3 regions of the Halomonas sp. LMYGS-3 genome follow, and region 1 is predicted to be linked to each of the others. Evidence: predicted binding sites of a transcription regulator. Region 1 holds the regulator's gene; each other region holds the start of a gene.
The links. The regulator FNR, encoded in region 1, switches genes on or off when oxygen is low (the NO sensors DNR and NnrR bind a similar motif). The targets are predictions, from matches to a motif close to TTGATNTANATCAA.
Positions count from the first base shown of each region.

Region 2: AC5W54_RS14980 (ferredoxin reductase family protein) is a predicted target of FNR. The motif match lies at 1,683-1,696, and genes of this name have one in related genera.
Region 3: AC5W54_RS21860 (cation-translocating P-type ATPase) is a predicted target of FNR. The motif match lies at 5,519-5,532, and genes of this name have one in related genera.

Region 1 is NZ_JCAKFQ010000004.1:214,886-221,997, reverse strand. It holds gene AC5W54_RS05870 (sodium:solute symporter family protein) at 1-946, opposite strand, end outside; gene AC5W54_RS05865 (DUF4212 domain-containing protein) at 953-1,213, opposite strand; gene AC5W54_RS05860 (putative nucleotidyltransferase substrate binding domain-containing protein) at 1,737-3,560, shown strand; gene AC5W54_RS05855 (3'-5' exonuclease) at 3,609-4,235, shown strand; gene ttcA (tRNA 2-thiocytidine(32) synthetase TtcA) at 4,332-5,243, shown strand; gene fnr (fumarate/nitrate reduction transcriptional regulator Fnr) at 5,466-6,209, opposite strand; gene hemN (oxygen-independent coproporphyrinogen III oxidase) at 6,311-7,112, opposite strand, start outside.
Region 2 is NZ_JCAKFQ010000016.1:65,956-73,067, reverse strand. It holds gene AC5W54_RS14990 (DUF2231 domain-containing protein) at 1-176, opposite strand, end outside; gene AC5W54_RS14985 (ethylbenzene dehydrogenase-related protein) at 173-1,675, opposite strand; gene AC5W54_RS14980 (ferredoxin reductase family protein) at 1,780-3,078, shown strand; gene AC5W54_RS14975 (cytochrome b5 domain-containing protein) at 3,075-3,896, shown strand; gene AC5W54_RS14970 (TraX family protein) at 4,096-4,878, opposite strand; gene AC5W54_RS14965 (LysR family transcriptional regulator) at 5,008-5,967, shown strand; gene AC5W54_RS14960 (TRAP transporter small permease subunit) at 6,160-6,672, shown strand; gene AC5W54_RS14955 (TRAP transporter large permease) at 6,669-7,112, shown strand, end outside.
Region 3 is NZ_JCAKFQ010000048.1:1,989-9,100, reverse strand. It holds gene AC5W54_RS21885 (acyl-CoA dehydrogenase family protein) at 1-146, shown strand, start outside; gene AC5W54_RS21880 (electron transfer flavoprotein subunit beta/FixA family protein) at 172-921, shown strand; gene AC5W54_RS21875 (electron transfer flavoprotein subunit alpha/FixB family protein) at 950-1,900, shown strand; gene AC5W54_RS21870 (nucleotidyltransferase family protein) at 2,043-2,351, shown strand; gene AC5W54_RS21865 (HepT-like ribonuclease domain-containing protein) at 2,341-2,676, shown strand; gene AC5W54_RS21860 (cation-translocating P-type ATPase) at 2,687-5,455, opposite strand; gene AC5W54_RS21855 (Na+/H+ antiporter family protein) at 5,596-6,942, opposite strand; gene hutH (histidine ammonia-lyase) at 7,021-7,112, opposite strand, start outside.

The sequences.
Region 1 (7,112 bases):
CGGCGGTTTCCGGATAGACGGTGGTCAGCAGGTTGAGGCGTGCCATGGAGGCCACCGCCGGTGCGGTCAGGTAGAGCAGGGCGATGAACACCAGGGCCCAACCGGCGGACCAGCGCGCGTCGGCCACCCGGGGGACGGTGAAGAAGCGGATGATGACGTGGGGCAGGCCCGCGGTACCCACCATCAGCGACAGGGTGAACAGCACCATGTTGAGCTTGTTGTCCACGTCGGCGGCGTAGTCCCGGAAGCCGAGCTCGACGAGGACTTCGCTCAGCTTGGCCAGCAGCGGCATGCCGGACTCGTTGTGCACGCTGAACATGCCGAACATCGGAATGGGGTTGCCGGTCAGCTGCAGGGCGATGAAGACGGCGGGAATGGTGTAGGCGATGATCAGTACCACGTACTGAGCCACCTGGGTGTAGGTGATGCCCTTCATGCCGCCGAATACCGCGTAGAGGAAGACGATGAAGGCGGCGATCCAGATGCCCCAGGTGTTGCTCACCTCGAGGAAGCGCGAGAAGGCCACGCCGGCACCGGTCATCTGGCCGATGACGTAGGTGACGGAGGCCACTACCAGGCAGATCACCGCGACCAGGCGTGCGGTATTGCTGTAGAAACGGTCACCGATGAAGTCGGGCACGGTGAACTTGCCGAACTTGCGCAGGTAAGGCGCGAGCAGCATCGCCAGGATGACGTAGCCGCCCGTCCAGCCCATCAGGAAGGAGGAGTTGGCATAACCACCGGATGCCAACAGGCCCGCCATGGAGATGAAGGAGGCGGCCGACATCCAGTCGGCGGCGGTGGCCATACCGTTGGTGATCGGGTGCACGCCGCCACCGGCGACATAGAAGTCCTTCGTCGAGCCGGCGCGTGCCCAGATCGCAATGCCGATGTAGAGGGCAAAGGAGGCGCCCACGAATAGCAGGTTGATGGCAAACTGACTCATGCTGGCTTACTCCCCGAGGCCAAACTGTTTGTCCAGCCTGTTCATTTTCCAGGCGTAGAAGAAAATGAGGCCGATGAAGGTCAGGATGGAGCCCTGCTGGGCGAACCAGAACCCGAGGTCGGTACCACCGATGGGGATCCCTGACAGCAGGGGGCGCAGCAGGATAGCGAACCCGTAGGACACCAGCGCCCACACGATCAAACAGCCGGTAATCAGACGGACATTCGCCTTCCAGTACGCAGCGGCATTGGATTTCTCATCTGCCATGGTGTTGCTCTCCACTTGTTATTGGGGGATGAGTAGTTGCACTGATAGATCCCAAGGCCCATCAGGGCAATCGCACGTGTACAACGACGATCTCTCGAACGTTCATCCTGTACGAGACATGTGGCATGCCTGTTGGCGACATGGATTGTCGACGTGCGATTGCCCTGCATGACTCAGGATTGATACTGGGCAATGAATGGAAAAAATAAATCCCAGACTTTGGTATCATGAAAGAATGCCGATGGAAGTGATTGTTTATTTTTCCTTTTAATTCATTATCTTATGATTGGCGATTCGCATCGTTACGACATCGGCGAGAGGCGTATAGGACGATGGTCTAGCCGCTCGGTCGTGGGACGATGGTCTAATCTTGCAGTCGCTATGACGTTAGTCTAACGCTAAAAGGATAGGACGATTGTCTAGGTTCTTTCCTGAATCGCCACTTTGCTATCTTGAATTCACAGTGGCGATGATGTGCGTATGAACCTGCGGGGTGAGACAGCCGCCCAACGAGGACAGCCCCATGGTCGATGTCGATCTCTCTCAACCACCCTTCACCTTCCTCGATGAGGAAGGGCGGGAGCGCGTTCGTGGTGGCATCGACCTCGCCTATTTCGACCGTGACGAGATCATTCTCGAGACCGGCCAGCCCGGTGAGTTCGTCTTCATCATCCACAAGGGGGAAGTCGCGGAACTGGATACGACCCTCCCTGGTGCACGCGAGCGCATCGGCCACTACACCCACGGCGACCTTTTCGGGGCCATCAGCATCCTCAACGGCAAGAGCCGCTACCGCTTCCGTGCCGAGCAGGAGAGCCTCTGCTATCTACTTCCCAAGGCGCTGTTCCTGCAGCTGTGCGAAGACTATCCGCCGTTCGCCGAGTTCTTTCGCCAGACCCTGGCCCACAAGGCGCGCCTGCTGACCGAGCAGCGTGCCGAAGGCGGCGTGACCATGGCCGGATTCATGCTGGCCAGGGTCAGCGAGTGCATGCGCGAGCCACTCTGCGTGGGGCCGGAGTCGACCATCGGCGAGGCGGTGACCACCCTGCACGACAGTCATGCCGATAGCCTGCTGGTCGATGGCGAGCAGGGGGCGGGCATGGTCACTAAGACCGACCTGCTCAACGCCCTGGTGCTGGAGGGGCGGAAGCAGGACAGCCCAGTGCAGGCGGTCGCCCACTACGAGCTGGTGACGGTGACCCCGGAACAGTACCTGTTCGAGGTGCTGGTGGTGATGACCCGCCACAAGGTAGAGCGCGTGGTGGTCATGGAACAGGGAAGCCCCTGTGGTGTGGTGGAGCTGACCGACGTGCTCAGTTACTTTTCCAGCCGCAGCTACGTGGTCAGCCTGCAGGTGGAGCAGGCGGACAGCCTCGAGGCGTTGGCCGCCGCCAGCCGGCGGACGCCGGAGTTGGTGCGGGCCCTGATGGCCCAGGGCGTCAAGCTGCGCTTCGCCATGGGGCTGCTGGCGGCGCTGAATGGTCGCATCATCAACAAGGCCTGGGGCTTTCTGATCGACGAGCGCCATCACGGTGACAGCTGCCTGATGGTGATGGGCAGCGAAGGGCGTGGGGAGCAGATTCTCAAGACCGACCAGGACAATGGCCTGATCCTGGCCGACGACGTCGACTGGCCCGACTGCGCCGAGCAGATGCAGCGGCTCACCGGGACCCTGATCGAGCTCGGTTATCCGCCCTGTCCGGGTAACATCATGGTCTCCAATCCCGAGTGGGTGGGCACCGTCAGCGAGTGGCGCGGCCGCATCGCCCACTGGGCGGCGAGCCGCGACGGCGACAGCCTGATGAAACTCGCCATCATGCTCGACTCCCACGCGGTGGCGGGCAACCCGGGGCTGCTCGAGCAGGTCCGTGAGGAGCTGTTCGAGCGCTGCTCCCGGGACGAGATCCTGCTCTCCTACTTCGCTCGTCCGGCGCTGCGCTTCTCCACGCCGCTGACCCTGTTCGGTTCGCTGAAGAAGCCTCAGCACGGCATCGATATCAAGAAGGGAGGCATCTTTCCCATCGTTCACGGCGTACGCGCCATGGCCCTGGAGCGCGGCATCCGCGTCACTTCGACCCTGGAGCGCCTGGATGCGCTGGCCGAGGACGGCCGCCTGGAGGCGCGTTTCGCCGAGGACCTGGGCGAGGCGCTGTCGTTGTTCACCCAGTTGCGCCTCGAGCAGCAACTGGCGCGGCTGGGCGACGATGGCGGCAAGGACGACAAGCCCGATCGGGTGGTGGTCCAGGAGCTCTCGTCGCTGGAGCGAGACCTGTTGCGCGAGGCGCTGCACATCGTCAAGGACTTCAAGCAGCGGCTGTCGCACCGCTTTCATCTGGAGTATTCGTGACCTGCGGCAGGTGCTCCGGGATCGACGACAACCACGGGAGGTCACTCCATGCTCAAGGTACTGCGCCGGGTCGCCGACCGGCGTCGCCAGGCCGACGGCTACTACGCCTGGCTGTTCCAGCCCTACACCGGTGACGAGCTGGTCGCCATCGACAGCGAGACCACCGGACTCGATACCCGCAGTGCCGAGCTGGTATCCCTGGCCGCGGTGAAGATTCGCGGCGATCGAGTGCTGGCCAGCGAATCGCTGGACCTGCGTCTGCAACGGCCTGCCTCGTTGAGCGGCGATTCGATACGCATCCATGGCCTGCGTGGCGTCGATCTGGAGGAAGGGGAAAGCATCGAGACGGCCTTGCGCCGCTTCCTGGACTTCATCGGCAATCGGCCGCTGGTGGGCTGGTGCCTGAATTTCGACCTGGCGATCCTCAACCGGGAACTGCGACCGCGCTTCGGCTTCGACCTGCCCAATGCCGGCATCGACGTGGCCCAGACCTATGTCCGTCAGTTACGGCGTAGCCATCCCGAGATCGAGCCCGGCCTGCGCTTCGAGCAGGTGGCCGGCGCCCTGGGGGTGCCGGTGATGGGGCGTCACACCGCCCTGGGCGATGCGGTGACCACGGCGCTGATGTACCTGCGCCTGGAGAGAGGCGCCATGCTGGCGAAGCGATCCTCCTGAGGCCTGCGGAATCCGGGGCATTCCGTCGCCAGCTGGCGGCGGCAGTGGTAGGATAGGCACCCGTCATTTTCCAGCCGCTCTGGCAGTGCCCCGACCATGCAAGATGCCGTGAACTTCGATCCCAGCCCCGCTGACGCCTCCGTCACGGATGGCGATGCCACGCCTCTCGACGCCCTCGACGCGAAGGGCCGGCGCGAGTTCAACAAGCTGCAGAAGCGGCTGCGACGCCAGGTGGGCAACGCCATCATCGACTACGAGATGATCCGCGAGGGCGACCGGGTGATGGTCTGCCTGTCCGGCGGCAAGGACAGCTACACTCTGCTCGAGATCCTGCGTAACCTGCAGCGCAACGCCCCGGTGAATTTCTCGCTGGTGGCGGTCAACCTCGACCAGAAGCAGCCCGGTTTTCCCGAGCATGTGCTGCCCGAGTACCTGGACGGCACCGGCGTCGAGTATCACGTCCTCGAGCGCGACACCTATTCGGTGGTCAAGGAGAAGACCCCCGAGGGCAAGACCACCTGTGCGCTCTGCTCGCGGCTGCGGCGCGGCTCGCTCTACGGCTTCGCCGAAGAGATCGGCGCCACCAAGATCGCCTTGGGTCACCACCGCGAGGATATCCTCGAGACGCTGTTCCTCAACCTGTTCTTCGGCGGCAGCCTCAAGGCGATGCCGCCCAAGCTGCTCTCCGATGATGGCCGGAACATCGTCATCCGCCCGCTGGCCTACTGCCGCGAGGCGGATATCGCCGAATTCGCGCGGTTGATGGCCTTCCCGATCATTCCCTGCAACCTCTGCGGCTCCCAGCCCAACCTGCAGCGTCAGGTGGTCAAGGAGATGCTCGCCGAGTGGGAGGCCAAGCATCCCGGTCGACTCGAGAGCATGTTCAAGGCGGTGACCAACGTGGCGCCCTCGCAGCTGGCCGATCGGGAGCTGTTCGACTTTGCCGGCCTGGAGGAGAAGCAGGCCCGGTGGCAGGCCGAGCGCATCGATATCCTCAACGAGTTGTAGGTGTGAGATGGTGGACCAGTTCCAACCACGCGAGCGGCGCCGGGGACAGGCCGAAGCGGAGGTCATTTGCCAAGGATGGCAAATGTAGCGCCCAGGGAGGGGTTCACAGCGCCTCCGCGCAGGCCTGTCGCCGGGTAAGCCGCGACTCCCTGCCCCTGCTGTTCAACAGAAACCCCCGTTGGGTGTGGTATTCCAGCGGGGGTTTCTGCTTATGGTATGGCGCTAGCGGGCGCCATCCTCTTCGGCGACCCGGGCCAGCGCCGCCAGGTCGAGGATATTGACCTCGCGGCCGGAGACGGCCACCAGCCCCTGGGACTGGAAGCGACCGAGGATGCGGCTCACCGTCTCCACCGCCAGGCCCAGATAGTTGCCGATGTCGGCCCGGGACATGGAGAGGCGGAAGCTGTAGGGCGAGTAGCCGCGGCGGCGGAAACGATCCGAGAGGCTGGCGAAGAAGGTCGCCAGGCGTTGGTCGGCGGTCTTGCGCGACAACAGCCGCATCATGCGGCGATCGTCGCGCATCTCCTTGCTCATGCTGCGGTAGAGCTGGGTGCGCAGCTCCGGCAGCTCCTCGGAGAGGGCATCGAGACGATCGAAGGGAATCTCGCACACGGTGGTGGTCTCGAGCGCGACCACCGTGCCGGGATAGCGTTCCTCGTCGATGCCATCGAGGCCCACCAGTTCGCTGGGCAGGTAGAAGTTGGTCAGCTGGTCCTCGCCGCTGCCCTCGGTGGTGACCTGCTTGAGGCTGCCCGAGCGCACGGCGTAGACGCTGGTGAAGGCACTGTCCTGGCGGAACAGTGCCTCGCCCTTCTTCAGGGGCGCGCGGCGGCGGATGATGGCATCGAACTGGTCCATGTCCTGGAGCTCGAGCGCCAGCGGCAGGCAGAGCGAGCTGAGGCTGCAGGTCTGGCAGCGGGTCTCGTGCAGCAGGGAATGCCGCCTGCCGATCGCGGTATCGGGCATGCTCGCCTCCATGATGATGACTCAGTCACCATTATGGAGGATTACCCCAGGCCGGCAAAGCATCCCTTTGGAGGTAGCCTCCCGCCATTGGAGGTAGTCGCTCACGCGCTGCGGGAGTCGTTCGACACCGGCCGTAGTGGCAGGTAGGCGTCGAAGGCCATGGCGAGGTGCTGGATCAGCAGCCGGCCGCTCGGCGTGACGACGAGCCGATGGCCGCGGCGCTTCACCAGGCCGTCGCGTTCGGCGGCTTCCAGCCGGGCCAGGGCGTCGGCCAGGCAGGCCTCGGCGTCGACCCCGAAGGCCTGGCCCAGTGCTTCGAGGTCGAGGGCCATGTCGCACATCAGGCGCTCGATGGCGTGCCGCCGCAGCCGGTCGTCGAGGGTGAGGCGCAGCCCGCGGGCGGTGGCCAGCTGACCGGCATCCAGCGCCGCCTCGTAGGCGACGAGGTCTGCGGGATTCCGGGCGTAGACGTCATCGACACGACTGATCGCCGAGACACCGAGCCCCACCAGGTCGCATCTCGTGTGCCTGGAGTAGCCCTGGATGTCCCGCGCGAGGGTGCCCTGACGCTGGGCAACGGCCAGGCTGTCGTCGGGGCGAGCGAAGTGCTCCATGCCGAGATGCACATAGCCGGCCGAGGTCAGCATGTCGAGGGTGGTATGCTGCATCGCCAGCGTCTCCTCGGGGCCGGGAAGATCCTCGGCGCGGATGTGCCGCTGGGACGTGAAGCGCTCGGGCCGGTGGACGTAGTTGAAGACCGACAGTCGAGCCGGGGCCATGGCGATCACCTGCTCCAGGGTCTCGGCGAAGCTGTCGCGAGTCTGCAGTGGCAGTCCGGCGATCAGGTCGAGGTTGAGCGAGCGGAAGCCGAGGCGGTCGGCCTCGTCGATCAACGACTCGGTG
Region 2 (7,112 bases), on a different contig from region 1:
CCGGTGACAATGGCGGCCAGGGCGCCGAGCAGGCTGAGCACCAGCACCGGCAGCAGGGCGGCGCGGCTGAGCTCGGCCAGGCGGCCGGGCAGCAGGGCGCCGACCAGGACCATCAGGGTGGCCAGCGCCCAGAACGCCTCCGGGAAATGGACGAGCATATGGTGCATACCGGTCATGAGCGGTCTCCTCGGCGAGTCGGGCGGAAGCTGGGCAGCAGGGCGAGGGTCACGCCGAGCATGGCGATCAGGCCGGCGATCAGGGTCATCCACCAGCGGGTGGTGATGGCGTCGTTGAACTCCCTCTCCACGCCGTAGAGCGCCAGCTGCTTCTCGCTGTGGCGGGGCCGCACCGGCTTGCCGGCGGCGATGTCCTCGGCTCCGGCATGGGCGCGGCTGGTCAGCAGCGGCCAGTCCACCTGGCCGGGGTAGAACAGGGTCATCTCGAACCAGTCGTCGCCCCACTCCGGTGAGTCGCCGTCGATGCGTTGGGCCTGGATGTCGGCATGACGGCCGAGCCCCAGCGAATGGGGATGCGAGACGTAGTGCCAGCGGCTGCCGGTGGCATTGCGATACACGGCGATGCCGATGTCGTAGACGCCCTGGTCACGGAAGGCCTTGTCGTCCAGTGGGCTGCGGGTATCCATGTCGCGTACCAGGGTCACGTCCCAGTGGCCCTCTTCCCAACGGGCCTGGCCGTGCACCGCGATGTCGCCGCGGGAGCCGGCGGGATCGCGCAGCAGGCGGCGCGGAATCACGTCGCCGTTTTGCCAGTCATGATCGGGGTCGAAGTCGGTGCGGTTGGCCTCGGACAGGTAGTAGAGGCCGTCGAAGTCGACCTGGCCGGACGTCACGTCCTCCCAGCGCAGCGCGCGCTGGCCGGTCTGGTCGGGGTCGAGCATCCAGAGCGGGCGGTTGTTGTCGGCGTCCCAGTTGGTGGTGTAGGGGCCGGTGCCGGCGTCGCTGTTGCGATACTCGCCGATCCACTGGTCGTCGGAGGCGCCGATGGGGTTGGAGCGTCCGGCGCGCCAGTGCCAGAGGTCGAGGAAGTAGCCGGCCTCGCGCTGGGTCGCCAGGACGTCGGCATCCACCACGCTGCGCCAGTCATGCTGGTCCGTCCGCGTGCCCGGCAGGTACTTGCGCACGTCGCTCTGGCCGAGTCGCTCGCCCAGGTGCGGATGGGCGGTGACCTCGGCAGGCGAGGCCGAGTCGCTGAAGAAGCGCATCCGGTCGCCGACGGTGATATAGCCGCCGTAGCGGCCGAAGTCCGGTACGCGACCGTCGTCGACCAGCATCGCCACCCGGTCCTCGTAGGTGCCGTCGGGATCGGGGCCGGCTCGTGAGCTGCCGTGACGGATCCATTCGCCGTCCTCGAAGCGCAGCATGTCGTGATAGACATGGGCGCGTTCGGCGGGCCAGCGGTAGCGGAAGAAGATCCGCTCGCCGTTGTAGGCCGCCTGCACCTGCAACGGCATGGTCAGCTCATCGGGAACATGGATGTTGCGCTCGAGGTCGTTGCCGACCACCCCGGTGCCCTGGGTGATCCAGGCCAGTCCGAGGGCGATCGGCAGGCCGAGGACCAGCCACGGGCCGGCACCCTTGTCATGACGTGCCATGTGATCTCCTGCATCATGGGGTAAGGGGATGTTGCTGAGTGTCAGTGTGGACCATGCACGCATGAACGACCTGACACAGATCAAGTCAGGCGTGACAAGCCGCCACATCGGTTGAATGTGCCGACCGATCCGCAACAATGAGCAGCAGAAGAGGGCGAGGAGGGACGATGCGACGCTACCCGAAGCCGGGCGATATCGCCCTGGTGGTGGCCCTGCTGGTGCCGCTGGCGGTGGCGCTGCCGCGGCTGGGCTGGCCGGGCGCCGAGGATGCCGGTGCCTGGCTGGGTTGGATCGGCCGCACCACGGGGATCCTGGGGCTCGCCATGCTGCTGCTGGCGGCGGCGGTGAGCATCCGCCTGCCGGGAACCGATCGCTGGTTCGGCGGGCTGGCGCGGCTGTGGCACCTGCACCACTGGCTGGGGTTCGGTGCCTTCATCCTGGTGATGATCCATGCCCTGGCGCTGGGTCTGGCAGCGGTGCCCCTCTCGCTGGAGGTGGCGGTGGTCACGCTCTTCCCGCCGGTTTCCCACGCTGCCGTCTGGCTCGGCTGGCTGGCGTGGCTGGCCATGGTGATCTTCCTGGCGCCGACTTTCGACTTCTTCGGCCGGCCCCATTACCAGCGCTGGAAGCGGCTGCATCTGGTCTCTGCCGCGGCGCTGGTGCTGGGCCTCGGGCACGCGCTGCCGCTGGCCGGAGAGACGGCACTGTGGTGGCTGCTGGGGCTGGCCGGGTTCGCCGCCATCGCCTGGCGCAAGCTGGTCTCGCCCCGAGTCGCGCGGCACGCCTACCGGGTCGAGGCGGTGACGCCCCTGGCGCGAGGTGTCGTGGAGCTGGTGCTCGCGCCGGAAGGAAAGGGCATCGAGCACGAGGCGGGGCAGTTCGTCTATCTCACGCCGCTGGACGAGACCCTCACCGCCGGGCGTGGCGAGGAGCACCCCTACACCATCGCCTCGGCGCCGGGGGACGCGCGGTTACGCATCGGCATCAAGGATCTGGGCGATGCCAGCCATGCCCTGCTGGGCGTGACCCCGGACACCCGGGTGCTGGTCGAGGGGCCCTACGGCGAGTTCTACGGTCGCCGCTTCCCCGAGCGTGACCAGCTCTGGCTCGGTGGCGGAATCGGCATCACCCCCTTCGTCGGCGGTGCCCGCGAGATCGCTGAGCGGGGCCTCGCCGAGGGGCGGGTGCACCTGGTCTACCTGGCCAACGGGCCGGATCGCGCCTACTACCTGGATGAGCTCGAGGCGATCGGCGCGCGGGTCGAGGGCTTCACGGGCACGCCTCACTTCTACCGCGAGCTGGGCCCTTTGACCGAAGCCTTCCTGCGCGAGCACTGCCCCGACTTCACCGAGCGCGAGATCTATCTCTGCGGGCCGCCGGCAATGAACGCACACCTGAAGCGACTGCTCAGCGCACAAGGCCTACCCGCCTCACGCATCCACAGCGAGGTCTTCGACTTCCTATGAACATCAACAAGATCGCCTACTCCGCCTTCATCGCCTTTCTGGCCAGCGTGCTGACCCTGGTCTCGATCCATGCATTATCGTCGGACGACGAGCGGGCTGCGCCGGACGGCGAGCGAGACATCACCCGGGAAGAACTCGCCGAGCACGACGCCGCCGAAAGCTGCTGGAAGGCGATCCACGGCCGGGTCTACGACATCACCGACTATGTGCCGCGGCACCCGACCGACGAGGCGGTGATCCTCGAATGGTGTGGTCGGGAGGCCACCGAGGGGTGGGCCAACAAGCGCCCCGGGGTGCCCCACAGCCCGCGGGCGGCGACCCTGCTCGAGGATTTCCTGATCGGTCGCCTGGTGGACGAGGCGGGCGAGCCGGTCGAGGCCCCGGAGGCGACAGCCGAGGCGCCGGAGGGCGTCCCCCTGTCGCCGGCCGAGGACGAGCGGCTGCACCGGGCGCTGCTGGGCCTGCCCCAGGACGGGCATTACCGCGGCGTGTTCACCGACCGTGGCGAGATTCAGGTCAACATCACCTTCGACGTGCGCGATGGGCGCTTCACGTCGATCGACTACCGTCACCTGGCCTATCGCGGTGTCGACTACCTGGCACTGGAGGAGGGTGACGACCACTACCCGGTGATGGTGCAGCATCGACAGATCGCCGAGCGCCTGGCCGGTGAGCCGGTGACCGCCATCTTCTCGCTCTACGAGCCGGAGCGGGTCGTCGACGACATCGACGGCTTCAGCGGCGCCACCCTGCGCGGCGCCAAGGTGATCTCGGCGATCCGCGACGGCCTCAACCGCGGGGTCTACGCCTGGCCTTGACCCCGGTCGTGGCGGGCAGGCTCGCCACGGAGAAGGATATGCGGTAAAGGTAATGGATTCATAACAACAACCACGGCCGGGAACTCCCGCATGCCTACTCCTTCCAGGCCTGCCGCCATCGCCGGCCATGACCGGGTCGCCGCCACGGTGAACCGGCCGATGCTGGAACGGCTGCTGGCCGTACCGCCGGTCGCCGGATTCAGCCGATGGCGCCGCTGGCCCATAGCCACAGCGCGATCAGGGCGAAGTGGCCGGGATACCAGGCGAGCCACAACCGACGTGGCATGGCGCTTGGCACCTCGGGGGTCAGGCGGTGGGCCCCGGCGGCCAGCCACAGCACCGCCAGGCAGGTGGCGACGGTGAACGACTTGGCCAGGTCGGAGCTGTTCATCAACCCGGCCACCACTAGCACGGGCACCGTGAAGGCCACCGCCGCCAGCCGTTCGGTGAAGGCGTCGCCGGCCTGGTGGAGGCGGTGCATGGCGAGCATGAACAGCGGAATCAGCAGCAGGCCGCGGTGGCTGTACTCGACCCATTCGCCCGCCAGGTACCAGACCGCCAGCGAGGCCGCCACACCCAGCGCCAGCCCACCGCGGCGCTGGCGGGCGAGTTGGTCGCGCAGCCAGGCGCCCCAGGCCAGCCCCGCGGCCAGGGTGAAGCAGACGTTGAGAATGAACGCATCCGAGGCCCGGGGCATCATCATGTAGGGCAACTGGGCCGCCAGGCCGATCACCAGAATGCGTCGGGCGTAGCGCAGCGGGTTGCGGGTATTGAAGAGGCCGTGCCAGGCAACCATGGCGGCGAACAGCGGGAAGGCGATGCGCCCGATGGAGGAGCCGGCCCAGCCGAGCTCCCAGTCGGTGGGGAGTGCATAGCGGGTCAGGTGATCGAGGGTCATGGTGGCGAGCGCCAGCCATTGCCCCCAGCCGGTCCAGCTGGAGGAGGGGCGGGCGGCGGCAGCCGCGGCGGCCTGGGCAGTCATCGTGACCTCCATGTGGTGATGACAGTGGTGAAGACAGGGGTGATGACGTCGGGGCAGACAGTGGCAGTGGACCGGGAAGCGGGCCCGGGAGTTCCCTCATGATGGCCGGCGCCGGCCGGGGTGAAGACGATGCGAAACGGTCTTGGATTCGACCTGCGCGGCCTGGAGATCTTCGTCGAGACGCTGGAGCGAGGCAGCCAGAGTGCCGCGGCGCGCCGCCTGGGACTCAAGCAGTCGTCGGTCTCGCAGAGCCTGGCCAACCTGGAGCAGGCGCTGGGCGTGGCGCTGTTCGAGCGCCATTCGCGGCCGCTGGAGCCGACCGGCGCGGGGCGCTTCTTCTACGATCGGGCCAAGCGCCTGCTCGACGAGGCCCGCTCCACGCGTCGCGAACTGGCCTCCGGCGCCTTCGGCCAGCTGCACCAGGTACGCATGGCGCTGGTCGACTCGCTGGCCACGGCAGTAGGGCAGCCGCTGATCGAGGTCATCCGGCGCCATACCGGTGACTATACGCTGACCACCGGCCTCTCCCATATGCATGGACACTCGCTGCTGACGCGACATGTCGACATCATCATCTCCGACGACCGCCTGGAGAACTATGATGGCCTGGAGCGCCATGCGGTACTCGGCGAGCCTTTTGTGCTGGTGCTGCCAGGTCACTGGGGCGGGCCGGTGGACAACCTGCGCTGGCTGGCACGGCAGATGGATTTCGTGCGCTATACCCCGCAGTCGCTGATCGGCCAGACCGTCGAGCGCCATCTGCGGCTCAACCGGCTGGAGCTGCCGGCGCGGCTGCATCTCGACAATACCTTCGCCCTGCTGCGCCTGGTCAGCGCCGGCGTGGGCTGGACCATCACCACGCCGCTGTGCCTCTACCAGGCGGGCTTCGCCGGCCTGCGCGTGAGCGTGGTGCGGCTGCCGATCGAGCCGCTGCGCCGCGAGCTGACCCTGGTGGCGCGTCGCGACGAGCTGGGTGGGTTGCCCGCGCAGCTGGCGCGGGACAGCCGGCGGCTGCTGGAGTGTCACTTCCGGGCCGATGTTGAACGCGAGCTGCCCTGGCTGGCGACGGAACTTCGCCTCGGCGACTGAGGCCGCGTCGCGTCCCCCCTTCCGTGATGCAAACCGGTGAAGTGGTGACCGGGGAGGGCGCCATGCGCGTGCACTATCGATTTTATCGATAACGAGAGCGTCGCCGGGATCGATGATCTTTGTGCTTCGTCGATCCTTCTGCTCAGACTGGAGCGATACGAATCGTTACCTGACACGAGGCGCTGCGACGTGATGCCAAGAACCATACGGCTCTATGTGCGCTGGGTGGATGCGTTCAACCGCCGGGTGGGGCGGATCATCATGTTCCTGGTCTTCGTGATGATCGGTGTGCTGCTCTTCGCCTCCGTCTCGCGCACCGCCTTCAACAGTCCGCTGATCTGGAGCGTCGAGGTGTCCCAGTTCCTGATGGCGGCCTACTATCTGCTGGGCGGCGCCTATTCGATGCAGCTGGCCTCCCACGTGCGTATGGACCTGTTCTACTCGCGCTGGTCGGATCGCACCCGCGCCGTCGTCGACGCCATCACCATCGTGCTGCTGTTCGTGTTCCTCGGTGCCCTGCTGGTCGGCGGGATCTCGAGTACCGAATATGCGCTTCGCTACGGCGAGAAGAGTTACACCTCCTGGGCGCCGCCGCTGGCGCCGATCAAGATCATCATGACCGCGGGCATCGTGCTGATGCTGCTGCAGAGCCTCTCGACCTTCTTCAAGGACCTCGCCCGGGCGTTCGGGGAGGCGCTCGAATGAGCTATCAGATGATCGCCCTGACGATGTTCTCGTCGATGATGCTGCTGCTGCTCACCGGACAGCGGGTATTCGGCGTGATCGGTTTCGTCGGCGCGGCCTCGGCGCTGCTGCTGTGGGGCACCGGCGGGGTCGAGATGCCCTTCAACGCGGCGATCCAACTGATGAACTGGTACCCGCTGCTGACACTGCCGCTGTTCATCTACATGGGTTACATGCTGTCGGAGTCGGGAATCGCCAGCGAGCTCTACGAGATGTTCCACGTCTGGATGGGCGCGCTCAAGGGGGGGCTGGCCGTGGGGACCATCGGCCTGATGGTGGTGGTCTCCGCGATGAACGGGCTGAGCGTGGCGGGCATGGCCATCGGCGCCACCATCGCCCTGCCGGAACTGCTGCGCCGCGGCTACGACAAGATCATGGTCACCGGAGTGATCCAGGCCGGG
Region 3 (7,112 bases), on a different contig from region 1:
ATAGCGCGGTGCAGGTGCACGGTGGCTACGGCTATATCTGTGACCTGCCCATCGAGCGTTACTACCGGGATGCACGCATCACTCGCATCTTCGAGGGTACCTCGGAGATCCAGAAGATCATCATTGGCCGGGCCATCACCGCCTGAGCTCGATTGCCACAGGAGTCGAACGATGAAAATCCTCGTCGCGGTCAAACGCGTCATCGACTACAACGTCAAGATCCGGGTCAAGCCGGATCACGCCGACGTCGACCTCACCAACGTCAAGATGGCCCTGAACCCCTTCTGCGAGACCGCCGTGGAAGAGGCGGTACGCCTGAAGGAGCGCGGGGTGGCCACCGAGGTGGTGGCCGTCACCATCAGCCCCAAGGCGGCCCAGGAGCAGCTGCGTACCGCGCTCGCCCTGGGTGCCGACCGGGCCATTCATGTGGAAACCGACGCCCCCGTCGAGTCGCTGGCCGCCGCCAAGGTGCTGGCCAAGGTGGTCGAAGCGGAGCAGCCGGGGCTGGTGATCCTCGGCAAGCAGGCCATCGACAGCGACAACAACCAGGTCGGCCAGATGTTGGCGGCACTCGCCGGCTTGCCCCAGGGCACCTTCGCCTCCGAGGTGGTGGTGGAGGGTGACAAGCTGCAGGTGACCCGCGAGATCGATGGCGGCCTGCAGACCGTTTCGCTTTCCCTGCCGGCTATCGTGACCACCGACCTGCGCCTGAACGAGCCGCGCTATGCCAAGCTGCCCGACATCATGAAGGCCAAGAAGAAGCCCCTGGACGTCAAGACTCCGGCGGACTTGGGCGTCGAGGTGGCCTCCAAGGTGAAGCTGCTCAAGGTCGAGCCGCCGGCGGAGCGCCAGGCCGGCATCAAGGTGGGCTCCGTGGATGAGCTCGTGGACAAACTCAAGAACGAAGCCAAAGTTATTTGAAAACAGTGCTTTGAAAGGAGCGGATTGCATGAGCATCCTGGTACTCGCCGAACAGCATAACGGGGAATTGAGCTCGGCCACGGCACATATCGTGGCGGCTGCCCAGCAGGTCTCACAAGCCGGTGGTGGCGATATCGACGTGCTGGTGGCGGGCGAGAGTGTCGGCGCCGTGGCGGAAGCAGCCGCCAAGCTGGACGGCGTGCGCAAGGTGCGCGTGGCCGACCACGCCGCCTACGCCCATCAGCTGGCCGAGCCCACCGCGGCGCTGCTCGCCGAGCTCGCCTCCGACTACACTCACATGCTGGCGGCGGCCTCCACCACCGGCAAGAACGTGCTGCCGCGCCTCGCCGCGCTCAAGGACGTCAGCCAACTCTCCGAGATCATCGCCGTGGAGAGCGCCGATACCTTCCAGCGGCCGATCTACGCCGGCAACGCCATCGCCACGGTGCAGAGCGCCGATGCGCTCAAGGTGATCACCGTGCGGACCACCGCCTTCGACGCCGTGGGCTCTTCACAAGATCAGGGCGGTAGCGCCGACATCGAGACGGTCGACTTCGTGGCCGACAACGCCCAGTCCACCTTCGTCAAGGAAGCGCTGGCCCAGTCCGACCGCCCCGAGCTGGGCGCGGCTCGGGTGGTGATCTCCGGCGGCCGCGGCATGGGCAGCGGCGAGAACTTCCAGCTGCTCGAGGGCATCGCCGACAAGCTGGGCGCGGCCATCGGCGCGTCGCGCGCCGCGGTGGACGCCGGCTTCGTGCCCAACGACATGCAGGTGGGCCAGACCGGCAAGATCGTCGCCCCCGAGCTCTACATCGCCGTGGGCATCTCGGGGGCCATCCAGCACCTGGCGGGCATGAAGGACTCCAAGGTGATCGTCGCCATCAACAAGGACGAGGAAGCGCCGATCTTCCAGGTAGCCGATTACGGATTGGTCGTCGATCTGTTCCAGGCGCTGCCGGAGCTCGAGCAGAACCTGTAGGGGCAATGACCTGAAAGGAGGCTTCCAGGTTGCGCCTTTGCCGGCGCAACTCGGTCGCGTATCCCTCCCCCGCACCAAGCGGCGGGGGTAGCCCCTATTCGATGCTATGATCAGGCAAGGACGAGGTCACTTCGGAGGGGGTATGATCGCACTGCTGGAGAATGCGCGAGAGGATATTCAGGCACTGTGTCGTAGTTATGGTGTCCGTCGTCTAGCGGCGTTCGGGTCGGCTGTAGCAGGTGATTTCTCCGACGCCAGCGATCTGGATTTCCTGGTGGAGTTCGAGCCCGAGCTATCCCCTGCCGAGATGGCTGACTCCTTCTTTTCCCTCAAGGCGGCACTGGAAACGCGGCTCGAGCGACCGGTTGACCTGGTGACGCCCCATGCGCTTTCCAATCCGTGGTTCCGGCAGAGTGTCGAGCAAAGCGAGGCCCTGCTCTATGCGGCGTGATCCGCGAAAATATCTGCATGACATGCAGCTTGCCGTTGAGCGCATTCGTCGATTCACCCAAGGCAAGACCTTCGAGGACTATCTGGCCGACGATCTCTTGCAATCCGCCGTGGAGCGCCAATGCGAGATTCTCGGCGAAGCGGCCAACCAGCTGTCGAAGCTCGATCCTGTGCTGGCCGACAAGTTATCTGACCTTTCGCGTATGGTCGCTTTCCGCAACATGCTGATTCATGGCTATGCGGTCGTGGATCCGCGAATCGTCTGGGGTGTCGTGGAAGGCCAGCTTCCCAAACTGGAGGAACAACTGGCCCAACTGCTGGAGTGATCCCCACACGTCAGCGCGCCTCGGCCTCACGATCGCTGGTGCCGGATGGGGTTGGCCTGGCGCCGCCCGTGGCGCGGCGGCGCAGTATCCACTTCTCCGCTTCCACCACCAGGTAGAGGGCCAGGCTGGCGACCAGGATCACCGCCCAGTGACCGAGGCCGAGCCCCTCGCTGCCGAAGATCAGCTGCATGAAGGGCAGGTAGGTCCAGCCCAGCTGCAGCGCCATGATGATGCCGATGGAGAGCCACACCGGACGACTGCCGAAGATGCCGTCCAGCGACAGGGTGCTGGCCAGCAGGTAGCGGCTGTTGATCAGGTAGGCGGCGCTGCCCATCACCAGCATGTTGACCGCCCCGCTGCGGGCCAGGTCGAGGCTGCCGCCATGGGCGAGGATCCAGCCGAACATGCCGTACACCCCGGCGAGCAGCAGCAACGAGACGAACACCACCCGCCACAGCAGGAAGAGATCGAGCAGGGAGGCGTCCGGGTCGCGGGGCTGACGGGACATGATGTCCCGTTCGGCGGACTCGAAGGCCAGCGCCAGGCCCAGGGTGACGGCCACCACCATGTTGACCCACAGCGCCTGCAGCGGGGTGACCGGCAGCTGGGTGCCGGCCAGCACGGCGAGCATGATGGCCAGCCCCTGACCGCCGTTGGTGGGCAGGATGAAGGTGATGGTCTTGCGGATGTTGTCGTAGACCTTGCGGCCCTCGCGGATGGCGCCGACGATGGTGGCGAAGTTGTCGTCGGCGAGCACCATCTCGGCGGCCTCCTTGGCCGCCTCGGTGCCCTGGATGCCCATGGCCACGCCCACGTCGGCGCGCTTGAGCGCCGGGCCGTCGTTGACGCCGTCGCCGGTCATGGCGCAGATGCCGCCCCTGGCCTGCATGGCCTTGACCAGGCGTAGCTTGTGCTCCGGCGCGGCGCGGGCGAAGACGTCGACTTCCTCGATGATCGCCTCGAGCTCGGCGTCGGACATCGCCTCGATCTCGCGGCCGGAGAGGGCGCGGTCGGTGTGGAGGAAGCCCAGCTGCCGGGCGATGGCCTGGGCGGTGACGGCGTGGTCGCCGGTGATCATCACCGGCCGGATACCGGCCGTCAGGCAGTCCTTGACCGCCTCGATGGCCTCGTCCCGGGGCGGGTCGAGCAGCCCGACGAGGCCCAGCAGCACCAGTCCCTGTTCGGCGTGTTCGTCGTCGAGGGCCTCGACTTCCTGCAGCGGCTTCTCGGCCAGCGCCAGTACCCGCAGGCCGCGGGAGGAGAGGGCATGGATGCGCGCTTCCCACTCCGCCGGGTCCAGTTCGGTCTCGCCGCCGTTGTCGCGGACCCGGTGGCACATCTCCAGCAGGCGGTCCGGGGCGCCCTTGACCAGCAGCCGCTGTTCCCCCTCCACCTCGTGCAGGGTGGCCATGTACTTGCGCTCGGACTCGAAGGGAATGGCGTCCTGGCGGTCATGGTCGCCGCGCAGGGTGCGTGCCTCGAGCCCGGCCTTGGCGGCGGCGACCACCAGGGCGCCCTCGGTGGGATCGCCGTGGATCGTCCAGCGCCCCTCCTCCTGGGCCAGCTCGGCGTCGTTGCACAGCACGCCCACCTTGAGGAAGTGACGCAGGGCATGATGCTCGTCGAGGTTCAGTGTCCCGCCCTCGGGCTTGCCGGCCTCGCCGGCCCGGAAGAAGCCGCCCTCCGGCGCGAAACCGGTGCCCTCGATATGGATCTCGCCCTCCGGGAGCCAGATCGCCTGGGCGGTCATCTCGTTGCGGGTCAGGGTACCGGTCTTGTCGGAGAAGATGGTCGAGATGGAGCCCAGGGTCTCCACCGCTGGCAGGCGGCGAATGATGGCGTTGCGCCGCGCCATGGTCTGGACGCCCAGCGCCAGGCCGATGGTGACGATGGCCGGCAGGCCCTCGGGAATGGCGGCCACGGCCAGCCCCACGGCGGCCATGAACATCTCGCCCAGAGGCTGGCCGTGGACCAGGACGCCGAAGGTCCCGGTCATGGCCGCGGCGATCAGGATGCAGATCGCCAGGACGCGCCCGGCGCGATCGATCTGGCGCAGCAGGGGGGTCTTGAGCTTCTCGACCTCGCGCAGCATCTCGGAGATGCGCCCGATCTCGGTATGGGCGCCGGTGGCCACCACCAGGCCGCGGGCCCTGCCCTGGACCACGATGGTGCTGGCATAGGCCATGCCGGTGCGGTCGCCCAGTTCGGCGTCCTCGGCCACCGCCTCGGTCGCCTTGTCCACGGCGCTGGACTCGCCGGTCAGGGAGGCCTCCTCGGTACGGAAGCGGCGCGCTTCGAGCAGGCGCAGGTCGGCGGGTACCCGATCGCCGCTCTCCACCAGCACGATATCGCCGGGCACCAGCTGCTCGGCGGGAATCACCCGGCGCTTGCCGTCACGCAGGACGTTGGCCTGGGGCGAGAGCATCCGGCGGATGCTGTCCAGGGCCTGCTCGGCCTTGCCCTCCTGGAGGAAGCCGATCAGGGCGATGATCAGCACCACGCCGAGGATGGCCGCAGCATCGAGCCGGTGGCCCAGGCCCAGGCTGGCGATGGCGGCGACGATCAGCACCAGCATGAGAATGTTGTTGAACTGCGCCAGCAGGCGCTTCCACCAGGGGCGGGCCTCGGCCTGCTGCAGCTGGTTGAGTCCATGGTGCGCCAGGCGTCGCTGGGCTTCGCGGCTGTCCAGGCCCTGCTGGCCGGCCTCGAGGTATTGCAGGGCCTGGTCGGTGGACAGGGCGTGCCACTCCTGGCGGTCTGGCGATGGCGGTGTGGTCATCCCTTACCTCCGGCGGGGTCGAGGTTGCCTTTCCGCTTGTAGCATAGTCTTTGCTGCAGCGCAGTGATGCAGATCAAGGTCACGAGGTGGGATGACCAGGGACCGTGACGGTCTGCCCCCCTGGAGGCGCCCTGTCAGTTCTACAGCAGCATGGCGGCGACCCAGCCGAAGGCGATCAGCGGGATGTTGTAGTGCAGGAAGGTGGGCACCACGCTGTCCCAGATATGGTCGTGCTGGCCGTCGGCGTTGAGGCCGGCGGTGGGCCCCAGGGTCGAGTCCGAGGCCGGCGAGCCGGCGTCGCCCAGGGCCGCGGCGGTGCCGACCAGGGCCACGGTGGCCAGGGGCGAGAAGCCGAAGCCGAGTGCCAGGGGCACGTAGAGCGAGGCGATGATCGGAATAGTCGAGAAGGACGACCCGATGCCCATGGTGATGAAGAGCCCGACCAGCAGCATCACCAGGGCCGCGAGTCCCTTGTTGTCGCCGATCAGCTCGGCGGAGCCGGTGACCAGGCCCTCGACCTCGCCGCTGGCCTGCATCACGCTGGCGAAGCCCGCCGCCGAGATCATGATGAACCCGACCAGGGCCATCATGCGCATGCCTTCGGTGAAGATGCCGTCCTGCTCGCGCCAGCGGAAGACGCCGCTCACCGAGAGCAAGGCGAAGCCGAACAGCCCGCCCAGCACCATGGAGCCGGTGATCAGCTGCAGGGCCACGGTGCCGCCCAGCGCCACGGCGAGCACGCCGAGCTGCCAGGGTGCCAGGTGCGTCGCCGCCTCGGCGGGCGTCTCGTCGCCGTGGGCCAGGTCGCGATCCTGGTAGTGGCGCGGCTTGCGATAGCTCCACAGCACGGCGACGGCCAGCCCCAGCGCCATGCCGCCGATGGGGATCACCATGGCCAGGGGCACCATCTGGCGGGTCACCTCGAGGCCCAGGGCGGCGCCGCTCTCGTTGAGGTTGGCCAGCAGGATGTCGTTCAGGAAGATGGCGCCGAAGCCCACCGGCAGCAGCATGTAGGGGGCGGTGATGCCGAAGGTGATGACGCAGGCCGCCAGGCGCCGGTCGAGTTTCAGGTGGTTCATCAGCTTGAGCAGCGGCGGCACCAGCACCGGGATGAAGGCGATATGCACCGGGATCAGGTTCTGGGAGCTCACCGCGGCGGCGAGCAGGGCCGCCAGCAGGGTATAGGTGACGGTGCGGCGGCTGCTTCCCGACTCGTCGAGGTGGAAGCGGCGGATGGCGCGATTGGCCATCAGCTCGGTGATGCCGGAGCGGGCCAGCGCCACGGCGAAGGCGCCGAGTACCGCGTAGGAGAGGGCGATGGTGGCGCCGTTGCCGAGGCCGTCATTGAAGGCGTCGAGGATCTCGGCCAGCGGCATGCCGGCGTAGAGGCCGCCGACCAGGCTGGCGACGATCAGGGCGAAGACCACGGAAACCCGGGCAAGACTCAGGCCGACCATCACCAGGATGGCCAGAACGATGGCATTCATGGAACAGGCTCTTGTCGTTGAGGTGGAAGGCGATGACCGCCCCCAGGGCGCGGCCGTGGGGGCGGGGGAGAAGCGGCGTCAGTGAAGGCTCGGCAGCATACCGGCCGGCACCAGCGGGCTCAAGGTGCGGCTGGCGAGCAGTTCGGTGGCGGCCTCGATGTCCGGGGCGA